3 regions of the Streptomyces sp. NPDC049040 genome follow, and region 2 is predicted to be linked to each of the others. Evidence: riboswitches for the same ligand, from Rfam matches in the RefSeq annotation. Region 2 holds a riboswitch; each other region holds the start of a gene.
The links. A riboswitch is a leader RNA that binds a small molecule or an ion and turns the genes downstream of it on or off. The one in region 2 is predicted to bind cyclic di-AMP.
Positions count from the first base shown of each region.

Region 1: another riboswitch for cyclic di-AMP. It lies ahead of ACGFMP_RS20740 (NlpC/P60 family protein); the one in region 2 lies ahead of ACGFMP_RS35185 (M23 family metallopeptidase).
Region 3: another riboswitch for cyclic di-AMP. It lies ahead of ACGFMP_RS22235 (transglycosylase family protein); the one in region 2 lies ahead of ACGFMP_RS35185 (M23 family metallopeptidase).

Region 1 is NZ_JBICTO010000007.1:267,642-272,405, reverse strand. Features, by position in the region: gene ACGFMP_RS20745 (NlpC/P60 family protein) at 1-1,087, shown strand, start outside; cyclic di-AMP (ydaO/yuaA leader) riboswitch at 1,239-1,396, shown strand; gene ACGFMP_RS20740 (NlpC/P60 family protein) at 1,403-2,437, shown strand; gene ACGFMP_RS20735 (SgcJ/EcaC family oxidoreductase) at 2,559-2,984, shown strand; gene ACGFMP_RS20730 (sigma-70 family RNA polymerase sigma factor) at 2,981-4,039, shown strand; gene ACGFMP_RS20725 (NlpC/P60 family protein) at 4,318-4,764, shown strand, end outside.
Region 2 is NZ_JBICTO010000028.1:40,076-44,839, reverse strand. Features, by position in the region: gene ACGFMP_RS35200 (hypothetical protein) at 1-824, opposite strand, end outside; gene ACGFMP_RS35195 (DUF4240 domain-containing protein) at 1,403-2,068, shown strand; gene ACGFMP_RS35190 (N-acetylmuramoyl-L-alanine amidase) at 2,093-2,722, opposite strand; cyclic di-AMP (ydaO/yuaA leader) riboswitch at 3,179-3,338, shown strand; gene ACGFMP_RS35185 (M23 family metallopeptidase) at 3,350-4,471, shown strand; gene ACGFMP_RS35180 (MBL fold metallo-hydrolase) at 4,703-4,764, opposite strand, start outside.
Region 3 is NZ_JBICTO010000008.1:236,115-240,878, forward strand. Features, by position in the region: gene ACGFMP_RS22225 (cytochrome P450) at 1-748, shown strand, start outside; gene ACGFMP_RS22230 (transglycosylase family protein) at 943-1,977, shown strand; cyclic di-AMP (ydaO/yuaA leader) riboswitch at 2,290-2,513, shown strand; gene ACGFMP_RS22235 (transglycosylase family protein) at 2,517-3,191, shown strand; gene eno (phosphopyruvate hydratase) at 3,360-4,640, shown strand.

The DNA.
Region 1 (4,764 bases), on a different contig from region 2:
CACCGCCCCACGCACAGCCGTGGGGCTGACGACGGCCGCGCTGGCCACCGTGACCCTGTTCTCCGAGACCGCGGGCGCCGCGCCCGCCGCGCCCGCGCCGCAGCCGTCGATCGCCGAGGTGAAGGCGAAGGTCGACTCGCTGATGCACCAGGCGGAGGTGGCCACCGAGAAGTACAACGGGGCCAAGGAGACGACCGCACAGCAGAACGCCACCGTCAACAAGCTGCTGGCGCAGGCAGCCCAGAAGACGCAGGCGCTGAACGACTCCCGCCGGGTGCTCGGGCAGTACGCGGCGGCGCAGTACCGCTCGGGCGGCGACGACTCGACCGGGCGCTACCTGATGGCGACCGACCCGCAGTCGCTGCTCGACCAGTCGCACCTGACCAGCCTGCTGGGCAAGCGGCAGAAGACGGCCGTCGAGTCCTACCGGGTGCAGCAGGCGGCAGCCACCCAGCAGCGCATCGAGGCGGCCAAGAGCCTGGCGACGCTGACCACCCAGCAGGCGCAACTGCGGACGGCCAAGGCCGATGTGCAGACCAAGCTGGGCGCGGCACAGCAACTGCTGAACAGCCTCACCGCGCAGGAGAAGGCGCGGCTCGCGGCGCTCCAGGCCAAGCAGGAGGCGGAGGCCAAGAAGAAGGCCGCCGCCATCGCGGCGCAGGAGAAGGCCAAGGCGGCGGCCGCGGCGAAGGCGGCCGCGAAGTCCGGCGCGAAGGCGCCCACGACCCCGGCGAATTCGTCGGTGGCGGCCAAGGCCATCGCCTTCGCGCACGACCAGCTGGGCAAGCCCTACGTGTGGGGCGCGACCGGCCCCTCGTCCTTCGACTGCTCGGGCCTGACGCAGGCGGCGTACAAGGCGGCCGGCATCACGTTGCCGCGGACGACCGGCGAGCAGGTCGGCGTGGGCACCCGGGTGTCGCAGTCGGACCTCGAACCTGGCGACCTGATCTTCTTCTACAGCGACCACAGCCACGTCGGCATCTACATCGGCGAGGGCAACATGATCCACGCTCCGCACACGGGAACGGTCGTCAAGGTCGCACCGATCACCGAAATGCCGTTCTATGGGGCGGTTCGCCCCTACTGATCCGGCACGGATCCCCACCGACCCGATCACCAACCGTAAGATCACAAAGCGATTTCGCTCACGTTGCAATCCAAACTTCCCAACCTCCGTACAAGTTGAGTACGGTATCCCGCTAGGTGGTGCGTTCGCCGCCGGTGAAAGTGCCGGTACCGCGCCGCCTCCGCTCAATCCGGCCCAGGCCGGAACCGGGGACCCACCAGGCACCATTGGGGTGAATCGGGACAGACGCAGCAATGCGTCCGGCCCGTAGGGCGACCTTCCCAGCCCGAACCCGTCAGCTAACCCGGTCGGCGGTTCACGGAAGGAGTCGCCTTCGTGGCGTCGCACCGCAAGCCGCGTCCTCGGATACTCGCCTCGACCGCCCCCCGTGCGGCGGTCGGTGTCACCGCGGCGGCCATCGCCTCCGTCACCCTGCTCAGCGAGAGCGCGACCGCGGCGCCCGCCAAGCCCTCCATCACCGAGGTCAAGGCGCAGATCGACACCCTGAACCAGCAGGCCGAGGTCGCCACGCAGAACTACGACCAGGCCAAGGAGCAGACCGACACGCAGCGGGACAAGACCAACCAGCTGCTGACGCAGGTCGCCCGGAAGACCCAGCAGATGAACGACAGCCGCCGGGTGCTGGGCCAGTTCGCCAGCGAGCAGTACCGCGACGGCGGCATCGACCAGACGGTGCAGCTGCTGCTCGCCGCCGACCCGGAGCAGTTCCTCAACCAGTCGCACATGGTCAGCCAGCTGTCCACGACGCAGACCGAGGCGCTGAAGAACTTCCAGATCCAGCAGGAGCAGGCGTCGATCCAGCGGGCCCAGGCCACCGCGAGCCTGACCCAGCTCACCAACGCGCAGAAGACGCTGGCCACCCAGAAGAAGACGGTGCAGACGAAGCTGGCGGCCGCGCAGAAGCTGCTCAACAGCCTCACCGCCGAGCAGCGCGCCAAGATCGCCGGCATGAACAAGGGCTCGTCGTCCAAGACGAGCTACACCTACTCGGGCCCCGCGACCGGCCGCGCCGCCGCCGCGATCAGCTTCGCCCTCGCCCAGCGCGGCAAGCCGTACGTCTACGGCGCCACGGGCCCCGGCTCGTACGACTGCTCCGGCCTGACGCAGGCCGCCTACCGCGCGGCGGGCGTCAAGATCGGCCGGACCACCTACGACCAGGCCAAGGAGGGCGTGCCCGTCTCGAAGGCCGATCTGCAACCCGGCGACCTGGTCTTCTTCTACTCCGGGCTGTCCCACGTGGGCATCTACCTGGGCAACGGGCAGATCGTGCACGCCCCGCACACCGGCGCGTTCGTCGAGGTCGCCCCGCTGAGCTGGATGCCTTTCGCCACCGCGCGCCGGGTCGCCTGACCGCCCGGCCGCCCCCGCCCGACCGGTCCACGGGGACGCCTTCCTCGCGCACCGATTCCTTTCGCCGCCGCACCGTGTCCATACCCGTGACAGGTCCGAGCGGTACGAGAGGAAGCCCTCCATGACCAGCACCACGACGCCCCAGGCCGCCGCGCAACACGAGCACGACCGCGCCGTCCGCGAGGTCTTCCGCGGTATGACGCGGGCCTGGGAGGCGGGTGACGCGGCCGCATTCACCGCGTGGTACGCGCCAGAGGCGTGGGTGATCCTGCCCGGCCGCCGGCTGGAGGGCGAGGAGGAGATCGGAACCGTCATGGCCGGCGCCTTCGCCGGCTCGCTGCACGGCACCCGGCGCAACCACGAGATCGAGCGCATCCGGCTGATCTCCCCGGACGTCGCCCTGGTGCGCACGCGCAGCGCCACCGTCACGGCGGAGCAGGACGAAGCCGGGTCCGGGCAGCACGAGACGGTGACCTGGGTCCTTGCCAGGCGCGACGGCCGCTGGCTCATCGAGGCCAACCACATCGGCCCGGCGGAATCGTCGTGACCACCGCGCCGCCGGAAGCCGACTTCACCCGGCGCACCGAGCCCTACCGCCGCGAACTGCTGGCGCACTGCTACCGGATGCTCGGCTCGGTGCACGACGCCGAGGACCTGGTGCAGGAGACGTATCTGCGGGCCTGGCGCGCCTACGGCCGCTTCGAGGGGCGGTCCTCGCTGCGGACCTGGCTGTACCAGATCGCGACCAACACCTGCCTGACCGCCCTGCGGCACGGGTCGCGGCGCCAGCTGCCCTCGGGGCTCGGCGCACCGGGCGAGGGCGTGGGGCCGGTCGCCGCCGAGGGCCACGCGGGCTGGCTGGAGCCGCTGCCCGACGCGATGGTGACGGCGGAGTCGGACGGCCCCGAGGCGGTCGCGGTGTCGCGGGAGCACCTGCGGCTCGCGCTGATCGCCGGCCTCCAGTATCTGCCGCCCCGGCAGCGGGCGGTGCTGCTGCTGCGCGAGGTGCTGGCCTTCCCGGCTGCGGAGGTCGCCGAGATGCTCGGCACCACCGTCGTCGCGGTCAAGAGCGGCCTACAGCGTGCCCGGGCCCGTATCGAGGCGGTCGCACCGGCCGCGGACCGGATCGTCGAGCCGGACGAACCGCAGGTCAGGGCGCTTCTCGCGCGCTACGTCGAGGCTTTCGTGACCGCGGACGCGGCCGCCCTGCAGCAGCTGTTGCGGGCCGACGCCACGCTGGAGCTGCCGCCGTCGGCTGTCTGGTACTCGGGGGAGGACGCGGCGGCGCAGGCCATGGCCGGCCTCGGCTCGCCCGGGGACTGGCGGATGGTCCCGGCCGGCGCGAACGGCCAGCCCGCGGCGGCGGTCTACCTGCGGGACGGCGGGGTCCACCGGGCCTTCGGTGTCGTCGTGCTCACCGCGGGACCGGCCGATGACGGCGCCGGCGCCGCGATCGCGCGGATCACGGTCTTCGCCGACCCCGGCCTGCCCGCGGTGTTCGGGCTGCCGCCGGTGTACGAGGGCGCGCCCGGACACCGGGAGGCGCCGGGGTACGGGGAGGCGCCGGCGGGCGCGGGCGTGGGCGCGCACGCCGGACGATGAGCGGGAAAACGGCTCATCGGTCAGGCTGGGTCCCTTTCCTGCCGGGTCACCCGTCGAACGGCGGTCGTTTCCTTGCAGGGGCCGACCGATACGGGACAGTCCCGGTCACCGCGGCCCGGTGCGGCCCCCGGCAGGTTTAGCGTCGCTCCTCAGGTGGCCGACACCCCACTGCCGTCCGATCGGGACGGCACCGGCCGCCCCCGCCGAAGGCCCGGCGGCTTCCTGCTCCCCCGTGCAGGCGCCGCCGGGCCGTCCCCTGGAAGGAGTGACGGCCCGCAATGGCCTCACACAGTCCCGTCCACACCGCCGCACACCGCAGGAAACGCCCCGCCCGCAACGACGGCGGCACCCGCTCGGCCTCCACCCGTACGACCGCCCGGATCGGGGTCACCCTCGCGCTGGCGTCCGCCGCCTCCGTCTCACTGCTCGCCGAGACCGGGCACGCGGAGCCGCAGCTCACCCCGGACCAGGTCAGGACGCAGGTGACGGCGCTCTACCAGCAGGCGGAGCAGGCCACGGAGGATTACGACGGAGCCAAGGAGCAGGCCGACACCGCGAGCGCCGCGGTCAGTGCCCTCCAGGACGAACTGGCCCGCAAGACCGCGAAGCTGAACAGCACCAGGGACGCGCTGGGCACCATCGCCGCGGCGCAGTACCGCACCGGGGGTGTCGACCCGCTGCTGCAACTCGCGCTCAGCTCGACCCCGGAGACGTATCTCGCCCGG
Region 2 (4,764 bases):
TAGACGACGCCGGGCCGGCCCGGGTCGAGGACGTACTGCGGGGTGAGCGTCGTGTAGACGTTGCCGGTGTCCCCGGAACCCAGCGGCCCCGGCGTGGTGTTGAGCGGGCGCGGCCACGGGCCGCCGGGGCACTGCTGCCCGGAGGACAGGTCGTTGCAGACCACCAGCCGGGCGGCGGGCCCGCTGTGGTGGTAGATGTTCCAGGCCTCCACGTCACCGGAGGGGGCCCGGTAGAGGATCGGCGTGAAGCCGTCGCCGCCGGTGCTCCTCACCGCGGCCTGCACGGGCGGCAGCAGGTCGCCGCTCACCTCGGTCCCGGCGCCGGTCGCCGCCGCGTCGGTGGCCCGCACGGCGGTCGTCGCCGCGCCCTGGTCGGTGCCGGTGAAGGTGCTGCCGTCGGTGGACCACGAGGGTGCCCAGCCGGGCGGCACGTGCAGGGAACCGGGTATGTAGGTCTGCCGGGCGCCCGCGGCGCTGATCGGGTCGGTGACGGTGGCCGCGCCGGGCTCACCGGTGGTCGACCTGTTGTGGTAGGTGATCGCCCAGTTGAGGGTGTCGGAGTGCTGGGCGGGGACCCGCCCCGGGCTGGTGGCGTTCTGCACGGTCTTGACCAGGCCCGTCCCTCCGCTCGGGGGGTTCGTGCCGTGCGACTGCGCGCTCTGGGCGGAGCTGCGGGCGGCGGTCCCCTGGGCCATGACCGGAGACAGCGAGCCGGCCGCCGTCGCGAGCAGGGCCGCCGCCAGGGCGACCGACGCCCGGGCGGCGAGCCTGCGCGGTCTGGGGGCCGGGGGGTGCGCGGAAAGGGAGAGTAAGAGCCGGAGCATGAATGTCCCCATCGTCGTCTCGGAGTGCGCGGGCTCGTCACCGGGCCCCGCGCCGCCGAACAAGGTAGGCGTGAAAAAGCCTGCCAGTCACCCGGACGGGCGAAAGGAAAGGGGTGTTGAAGGCAATACTCCGGATGTTTTCGCAAAGGCGCGGAATGGGGCCGGTATCGGGACGTGTTTCCGACCGTGAATGTCCGCGGATTGGATTGCCGAGCCGGGGCGTGCGACCCCGCGCGTATAGGGACGAGTATGCGCTTCTTTTCGATGTTTGGCGGTGCCAATGATGGTTTCCGGCCGAAACGGCCGGACATGACCGGCCGGGCGCGCGACGCCGCCTCGTGACCCGGACGGGCGGTCTGCGGCGCTGGACCTGTTGCCGGTGGGATGGCCGGGGCCCAAGTGGCGCCGCGCGGCGGGCGGGTCGGCGGATGCGCCACGCCATTCCTGCGCCGGGCGGTCCGCCGGGCCCGGCTCCCGCCGGCGGTCCGCGGGACCCAGGGGCCTCCGCTGTGTCCACCAACTGAGCTTTTCGGTAGGGAAATTGGAGCGGCAAGGCGCCCCTGGCATAGTCAGTACCCATGGACACCGACTCCTTCTGGGCCCTCCTTGAGGACTCCCGGCGGCACGGAATCGGCGGCGACAAGCGCGATGTCTGGCTGCGCCACGCGCTCGCCCGGCTGCCCGCCGAAGAGATCGTGGGCTTTCAGGCCTGCCTCGAACTGGCAACCGACGAGGCTTTCACCTGGAATCTCTGGGGGGCGGCGGACCGGATCCACGGCGGCTGGTGTTCCGACGACGCATTCAGATCCTTCCAGCACTGGATGATGGGCCTGGGCCGGGCCGTCTTCGAGGCCGCAGTGAACGACCCCGACGTCCTGGCCTACGCGCCCGACGTCTTCCGGCTGGCCGGTCGCCCCAGAGCCGCCTGGTCCGCCGAGGACCGGCCGGGATGGCCGACCCTCGACACCCTCGGGCTCCAGGCGTACGAGATGGCGACCGGCCCGTCGGACGACTTCGGCGACGCCTTCTACGCCGCAGTACGTGCCGCCCAGCGCCGCGCGGAGGAAGCCGCGGGCCACGGCACCCCGCCGCACGTGCCGTCCGGCGGCCGTGACCCGTCGGGGAGCCGCTGGACCGCACGCGACGAGGAGGAGGCGGCCCGCAATCTGCCCCGGCTCAGCGTCATGTTCCCGCTGGACGACCCCGGCGGGGACGGCGGCGGGGACCCCGGCGGGGGGCGGTGACCGTGAGGGGCAGGACCCGGCCGGTCAGACCCCGTTGACCAGCCGCATGTAGCGCACCCAGTCCCAGTTGGGGCCGGGGTCGGTGTGGTCGGTGCCGGGGACCTGGGAGTGGCCGATGATGTGGTTCCGGTCCTTGGGGATGCCGTACTTGTCGCAGATCTCCGCGGTCAGCGCCGCCGACGCGTGGTAGAGCGCGGTGGTGAAGTAGGACGGCTGGTCCACCCAGCCCTCGTGCTCGATGCCGATGCTGCGGGTGTTGTAGTCCCAGTTGCCCGCGTGCCAGGCGATGTCGCGCTCCCGGACGCACTGGTCGATGGCGCCGTCGGCGGACCGGACGACGTAGTGCGACGCGGCGGCGTGGGCGGGGTTCTGGAAGAGCGAGATGGTGTCGGCGAAGGTCTCCTGGGTCACGTGGATGACCACCAGGTTGACCGGGTAGGCGGACGGCCGGCTGGAGGCGGTGTAGTTGCCGGTGCTGGCCGGCGCCCAGAGGGCTGACGGGTAGTCGACGGCGGCTGCGGGTGTGGCGGCGGCCTGGACGGCGCCTGCGGGCCGGAGGCCGGCGGCCAGGCCCGCGGTGGCGGCGGCGCCGAGGCCGAGGCCGCCGCGGATCAGCGAACGGCGGCTCGGTGGCGCGGGGTTGGTGCGGTCCATCGAGGGCTCCCTGAGGCGTCATGGTGGGGCGGGTGCATGACAAGAACATCGGGCTCGCCCATCGTGCGGTGCCTGTGCGTGGCATGCCAAGCGATTCGCCAATTGGCACAGGACCAGACCACTGGCGCGCCGGTGCCTGCCCTGCGGACATCCCCGCCCGCGCGCCCGTGCGCGCCCGCGCCCTCACCCGCGCCCCCGCCCACCCGTGCCCGCGCCCGCGTCGCTGCGCCCCGCCGTCGTCGGCTCACCGCCCGTAGCCGTGCCGGTTCCGCCGATAACGACTGGCGTACGCTCACATCACCGCCTGGCCACGCCCACTGTCCGGTTCATACGTTCTCGGTACGCCCCGTCCGATTGGTTCCCGTCCCCAACTCTCCCGTTCGGCTTGGAAAACCTCTCCGGCTCTATTAACGTTCGATAACGCAGCGCGGTCGTCATCGCCGCCGTACAGGCGGCACCGTGCGCTTGCCGAATCCCGTCCGCGGGAACCGGGGACCCGCCCTTCCGCTACCGCGGAAGGGGTCCAATGGGGTGAATCGGGCAGCCGTCAGGCCCGTAGGAGACCTTCCTGCTCCGAACCCGTCAGCTAACCCGGTAGGCGAGAGGGAAGGAAAGGAGTGCGCCCCCGTGGCGTCCAACCAGCCTGCCTACGCTCCTGCCCCGGTAGCAGAACCGACCGGGGAGTGGCCCTTCGGGGAGCGGGACGAGCTTCCGCCGTCCGCCGTCCCCGCCGACGGCCCCGCCGCCTCCCCGGCCGACGCCGGATACGACTACGGATCCGAGGCCGCGGGCCTGCGCAGCCAGCTCCGACTTCCCCGGCAGCGGGCCGGATTCCCCGCCCGCGGTGCCGCGGTGGGCTCCGCCGTGCTCGGTATCGCGGCGATGGCCGCGGTCGGCGCCGGTGGAGTGGCCGCGGCCGCCGACGCGCCCCCCGCCGCCCCCATCTCGCTGCCGGACGCACCGGGTTTCCCCGACGCGCTCCCCACGCCCGCCGTCCCGGCCGCTCAGCCGGAAGTCGAGGTCGGCACCCCGTCGTACGACCCCTCCGCTGTCGGCCGGACGGCCGCCGCCGGGGAGACGGGCGAGGACGCGGCCGCGGCCCCGGCCGTGGCCACCGATCCCGGCGAGGCGCTCCGCACCCGCATCATCGACCAGGTCACCCGGCAGCGCGAAGCCGCTGCCAGGGCCGAGCGTGAGGCGGCGGCGAAGGCCGCGGCCGAGCAGGCGGCCAAGGCGGCAGCGGCCCGCAAGGTGCGCGAGCAGGCCGCCGCCGCGAAGGCCGAAGCCGAGGCGAAGGCCAAGGCGGCCGCCGAGGCCGAGGCGAAGGCAGAGGCGGAGCGGCTCGCCCGGCTCGCCGCCTCCTACGTCAAGCCCGTGGCGTCCTACACGCTCACCACCGCCTTCGGCGAGTCCGGCAACATGTGGGCGACCCACACCGGCCAGGACTTCGCCGCCCCCACCGGCACCCCGGTGCACGCCGTCCACAGCGGCACGGTCACCTCGGCGGGCTGGGCCGGCTCGTTCGGCTATCGGGTGGTCCTCCGCCTCGATGACGGCACCGAGCTGTGGTACTGCCACCTGTCGACGATGGTCGCCACGTCCGGCCAGGTCGTCACCGGCGACACGATCGGCCGGGTCGGCGCGACCGGGAACGTACCGGGGCCGCACCTGCACCTCGAAGTACGGCCCGGCGGTGGCGCGCCGGTCGACCCGGTGCCCTGGCTCCACGGTCATGACGTCGCCATCTGAGGCACCCGCGCACCCGCGAGGCGCCCGTCCCCAGGCCCGCTAGGGCCTGCGGAAGCTGTCCACCCGCACCACCCCGCAGGCCTCACGGCCGGCCGCCCCAAGAACAGCCGGCGGCCCCGGCGTACACCCCCCCCGACGCCGGGGCCGTCGGCATGCGGGCCCGAGCCGGCAGGCAGGCCCGCCGATCGCGCAAGGCGGCCGCCCCCCGGCGCTTGCCCGCGGCCGTACCGCTCACCGCGCCGCGATGCCGCTTCCGCCGTTCGAGCCGCTGCTGTCGGCCGGGCCGCCTGCCG
Region 3 (4,764 bases), on a different contig from region 2:
CGGTGTGGCGCGTTCGGTCAAGCGGATGCGCGCGTATCTGGTGGAGTTGATCCACCGCAAGCGCGCGGAGCTCGGCACGGGCACGGGCGCGAGTGCGGACCCGGCCGCGGACGGCGGAGCGCAGGACGACCTGATCTCCGGTCTGATCAGGGCCAGCGACCACGGGGAGCATCTGACGGAGAACGAGGCCGCCGCGATGGCCTTCATCCTGCTCTTCGCCGGCTTCGAGACGACGGTCAACCTGATCGGCAACGGGATGCACACCCTGCTGACGCACCCGGGTCCGCGGGCCGAGCTCCAGTCGTCGCTGGCCCGCGGCGAGACCGCGCTGCTGGAGACCGCGGTCGAGGAACTGCTCCGCCACGACGGGCCGGTGGAGCTGGCCACCTGGCGCTACGCGACGACCGCGCTGACCGTCGGCGGGCAGCGTGTCGCGGCCGGCGACCCGGTCCTGGTGGTACTCGCGGCCGCGGACCGCGATCCCGCGCGTTTCTCCGCGCCCGACACCGTAAACCTCGCGCGGGCCGACAATCCGCATCTCGGGTACGGGCACGGCATCCACTACTGCCTCGGTGCGCCGCTGGCCCGTCTGGAGGCCAGGACCGCGCTCACGACGCTGCTCACCCGGCTGCCGGACCTGCGGCTCGCCGCGGATCCCGCCGACCTGCGCCGGCGCGGCGGCCTGATCATGCGTGGACTGCGGACACTGCCCGTGGCCTTCACTCCTTCGGCCGCACAGGGAAACTGATTGACCGTCAGGTCCGTGACCGCGACGTGATGAGCGCTACATCGACTTGTGATCGCCTGGTCAACACCGCTACGTTCTGCGGTCAACGCGAGGCACGCACGGCTCGCGGGACGCGCCGGTCCCCACGGTGCGCGGCAATTGCCGTTCGACGGCGGGCCGCGCGGGCGCGTAAGGCTGTGAAGAAAGGCGACCTCATGCTCTCGTCAGGGAACGGCAGGCACCGACGCCCCCGCCAGGCCCCCGCGGCCATGGTGACGGTCGCGGCGACCGGCGCGGGACTCGCGCTGCCCTTGCTGGGAGCGGGCGCGGGAGCCGCGCACGCCGCGGACGCCGGCACCTGGGACAAGGTCGCCGTGTGCGAGACCGGCGGCCTGTGGAGCGCCGACACCCACAACGGCTTCTACGGCGGCCTCGCCATCACCCAGGACACCTGGAGCCAGTACGGCGGCACGGTGTACGCCCCGCGGCCCGACCTGGCCTCCCGGTCGCAGCAGATAGCCGTGGCCGAGAAGATCCTCGCGGACCTCGGCCCCGACGCCTGGCCCGGCTGCGAGCAGGGCACGGGACTGCTGAAGGACACCGGGAAGCCGGATGTGGACCCGGGCGGCACCGCCACACCGGAGCCCACCGCGGCCGACCCCGGCACATCGGCGGACACCGGGACGCCATCGGCCACCCCGACCGACCCCGCGGCGCCGTCCACGCCCGCCGACACCGGCGGCACGACCACCGCGCCGCCCGCCGCCGGCACGCCGACCACCCCCGCCACGGGCACCGGCACCACCGCGGGCACCGGGACGGGTTCCGGCACGAGCACGGCGACCCCGGCCCCCACCGACCCCGGCACCCCCGTCCAGAGCGCCCCTCCCGCCGCCCCGGCCGACCCCACGGCCCCGGGTACCCCCACCGAGGGCAGCGGCCGCCACGCGCGGCCGTACAGCCCCTCCGACGAGGCGCTGGCCGCGGCGGACCGGGCGACACGTACCGAAACCACCGGGCTCACCGCGAACACCCCGGATGCCAACGACACTGGCAACACCGGCAATACGGACACGAGCGCCGATACGGCATCGGGTGCCTACAAGGTCGGCGCGGGTGACTCGCTGTCCGGGATCGCGGCCGACCATGACGTCGCGGGTGGCTGGCACCGGCTCTACGACGTCAACCACCAGCTGATCGGCGACAATCCAAACCTCATCAAACCCGGACAGATCCTCAGTCTCGGCTGAGCCGCGACCGCCGGAAGGCCGAACAGCCGTACCGCGCAAGCCCGGTGACAAAACGGACGTAGGGTATTTCCGGGTCACACGATGATGTGACAAGCCTCTCTCCAAACCTGTGACCGGCTGCTCGCTCGCTGCTCAAATCCGGCCTTCCGACCTGCGGCTTCGTCCAGTCGGCGAATGACGCGCGGCAGTTGGCGCCCGAAACGCGAGTGTTTGTTCAACGGGGTCCGGTGTGCTTAACGTCTAACCGCTCGCCACAGCGGGCCCCGTCGGAGCGGAACGCCGAGTCCTGCCGCCGCGCCCACGGGAACAGTCGACGCGAAAGCGCCGCAGGCAGGAGCGGGGGACCCACGGTCTTCCGCCGGACCAGAGGCAGCAAGCCGCGCAGCACGGACAGCACTGCGCTGCGACGCCTGCCGCCACCGGTCCGGCTCGGGGTGAAGCCGCGCATCCGCGTTCGAAGGTCGAACGGGGGTGCAGGCCGGGCAACTCACGCCCGAACCCGACAGCTGACCTCGTAGGCGTCGGTGAGGGACACAAACATGGGTAAGCACCGTCGTGCCTCGAAGATGGTCCGATTCGCCACATTCGCCGGTGTCGCCGGCACCGCCATCGCCGTGCCGCTGATCGGCGCCACGTCATCCTCGGCCGCTTCCGTGGCCACCTGGGACGCCGTCGCGCAGTGCGAGTCCGGTGGCAACTGGTCGATCAACACCGGCAACGGCTACTACGGCGGCCTGCAGTTCTCGCAGTCCAGCTGGGAAGCGGCCGGCGGCCTGCAGTACGCCCCCCGCGCCGACCTGGCCACCAAGGACCAGCAGATCGCGGCCGCAGAGAAGCTGCTCGCCATCCAGGGCCCCGGCGCCTGGTCCTGCGCGTCGGCCGGCGGCCTGACCGCGGGCGGCCCGTCGCCCGACATCAACCCCGGCGGCTCGTCGTCCTCCACGCCGGCCAAGGCCGCCACCCCGGCGAAGAGCACCCCGGCGAAGAGCACCCCCGCCAAGAGCACCGCCAAGCCCGCCAAGCACACCGCTTCGGACTGGCGGCGGCACTCCGGCCACAAGGGTGACTACACCGTCGTGTCCGGCGACAGCCTGTCCGGCATCGCCAAGAGCCACCACGTGGCCGGCGGCTGGCACAAGCTCTTCGAGCTCAACAAGGACAGCGTCAAGGACGCCGACCTGATCTACCCGGGCCAGCAGCTGCACCTCGGCTGACCGTCCGGCTGAACCTCACCGACCGGCCGGGTACGCGGCTCGCCTCCGGGGCGCCGCGTGCCCGGCCGGTTTTCCGTCTCAGGGGCCGGGCCGGGGACCGGCGCGGGCGCCCGAGGCGGTTAGGCTCGTCCCGGAAAAGACGAGAAGACATCATCTGAAGGAGACAACGTGCCGTCCATCGACGTCGTCGTAGCCCGGGAAATCCTCGACTCGCGAGGCAACCCCACCGTCGAGGTCGAGGTCGGCCTCGATGACGGCAGCACGGGCCGGGCCGCAGTACCGTCCGGCGCATCCACCGGTGCCTTCGAGGCCCTCGAACTCCGCGACGGCGACAAGAACCGCTATCAGGGCAAGGGCGTCGAGAAGGCCGTCCTCGCCGTGATCGAGCAGATCGGCCCCGAGCTCGTCGGCTACGACGCCACCGAGCAGCGGCTGATCGACCAGGCGATGTTCGACCTGGACGCCACCCCCGACAAGTCCTCGCTCGGCGCCAACGCCATCCTCGGCGTGTCGCTGGCCGTCGCGCACGCCGCCTCCGAGGCGTCCGACCTGCCGCTCTTCCGCTACCTCGGCGGCCCGAACGCCCATGTGCTGCCGGTCCCGATGATGAACATCCTCAACGGCGGGTCGCACGCGGACTCCAACGTCGACATCCAGGAGTTCATGATCGCGCCGATCGGCGCGGAGTCCTTCTCCGAGGCGCTGCGCTGGGGCGCCGAGGTCTACCACACCCTCAAGGGCGTGCTGAAGACCCGCGGCCTGTCCACGGGTCTGGGCGACGAGGGCGGTTTCGCGCCGAATCTCGGCTCCAACCGTGACGCGCTCGACCTGATCATCGAGGCGATCAAGCAGGCCGGCTACACCCCCGGCCAGGACATCGCGCTCGCCCTGGACGTCGCCGCCTCCGAGTTCTACAAGGACGGCAAGTACGAGTTCGAGGGCAAGCAGCGCTCGGCCGCGGAGATGACCGAGTACTACGAGGAGCTGGTCTCGGCCTACCCGCTGGTCTCGATCGAGGACCCGCTGTTCGAGGACGACTGGTCCGGCTGGAAGGTCCTCACCGACAAGCTCGGCAGCAAGGTGCAGATCGTCGGCGACGACCTGTTCGTCACCAACCCCGAGCGCCTGCAGAAGGGCATCGACAACGCCACGGCCAACGCGCTGCTGGTGAAGGTCAACCAGATCGGCTCGCTGACCGAGACCCTGGACGCCGTCGAGCTGGCGCAGCGCAGCGGCTACAAGTGCATGATGTCGCACCGCTCGGGCGAGACCGAGGACGTCACCATCGCCGACCTGGCCGTCGCCACCAACTGCGGCCAGATCAAGACCGGCGCCCCGGCCCGCTCCGAGCGCGTCGCGAAGTACAACCAGCTGCTGCGTATCGAGGAGATCCTCGACGACGCCGCGGTCTACGCCGGCCGCAGTGCCTTCCCGCGCTTCAAGGGCTGACACGGTACGGCCCCGCGCGGCGCGGCTGACGCCGCGGGGGAGGCACCTGGCGTCCGTACGTCCCCGTACCCGGTCCCGTACCGTGGGCGGGGACGTACCGGCGTACGGGCAGGCCTGGCAGTAT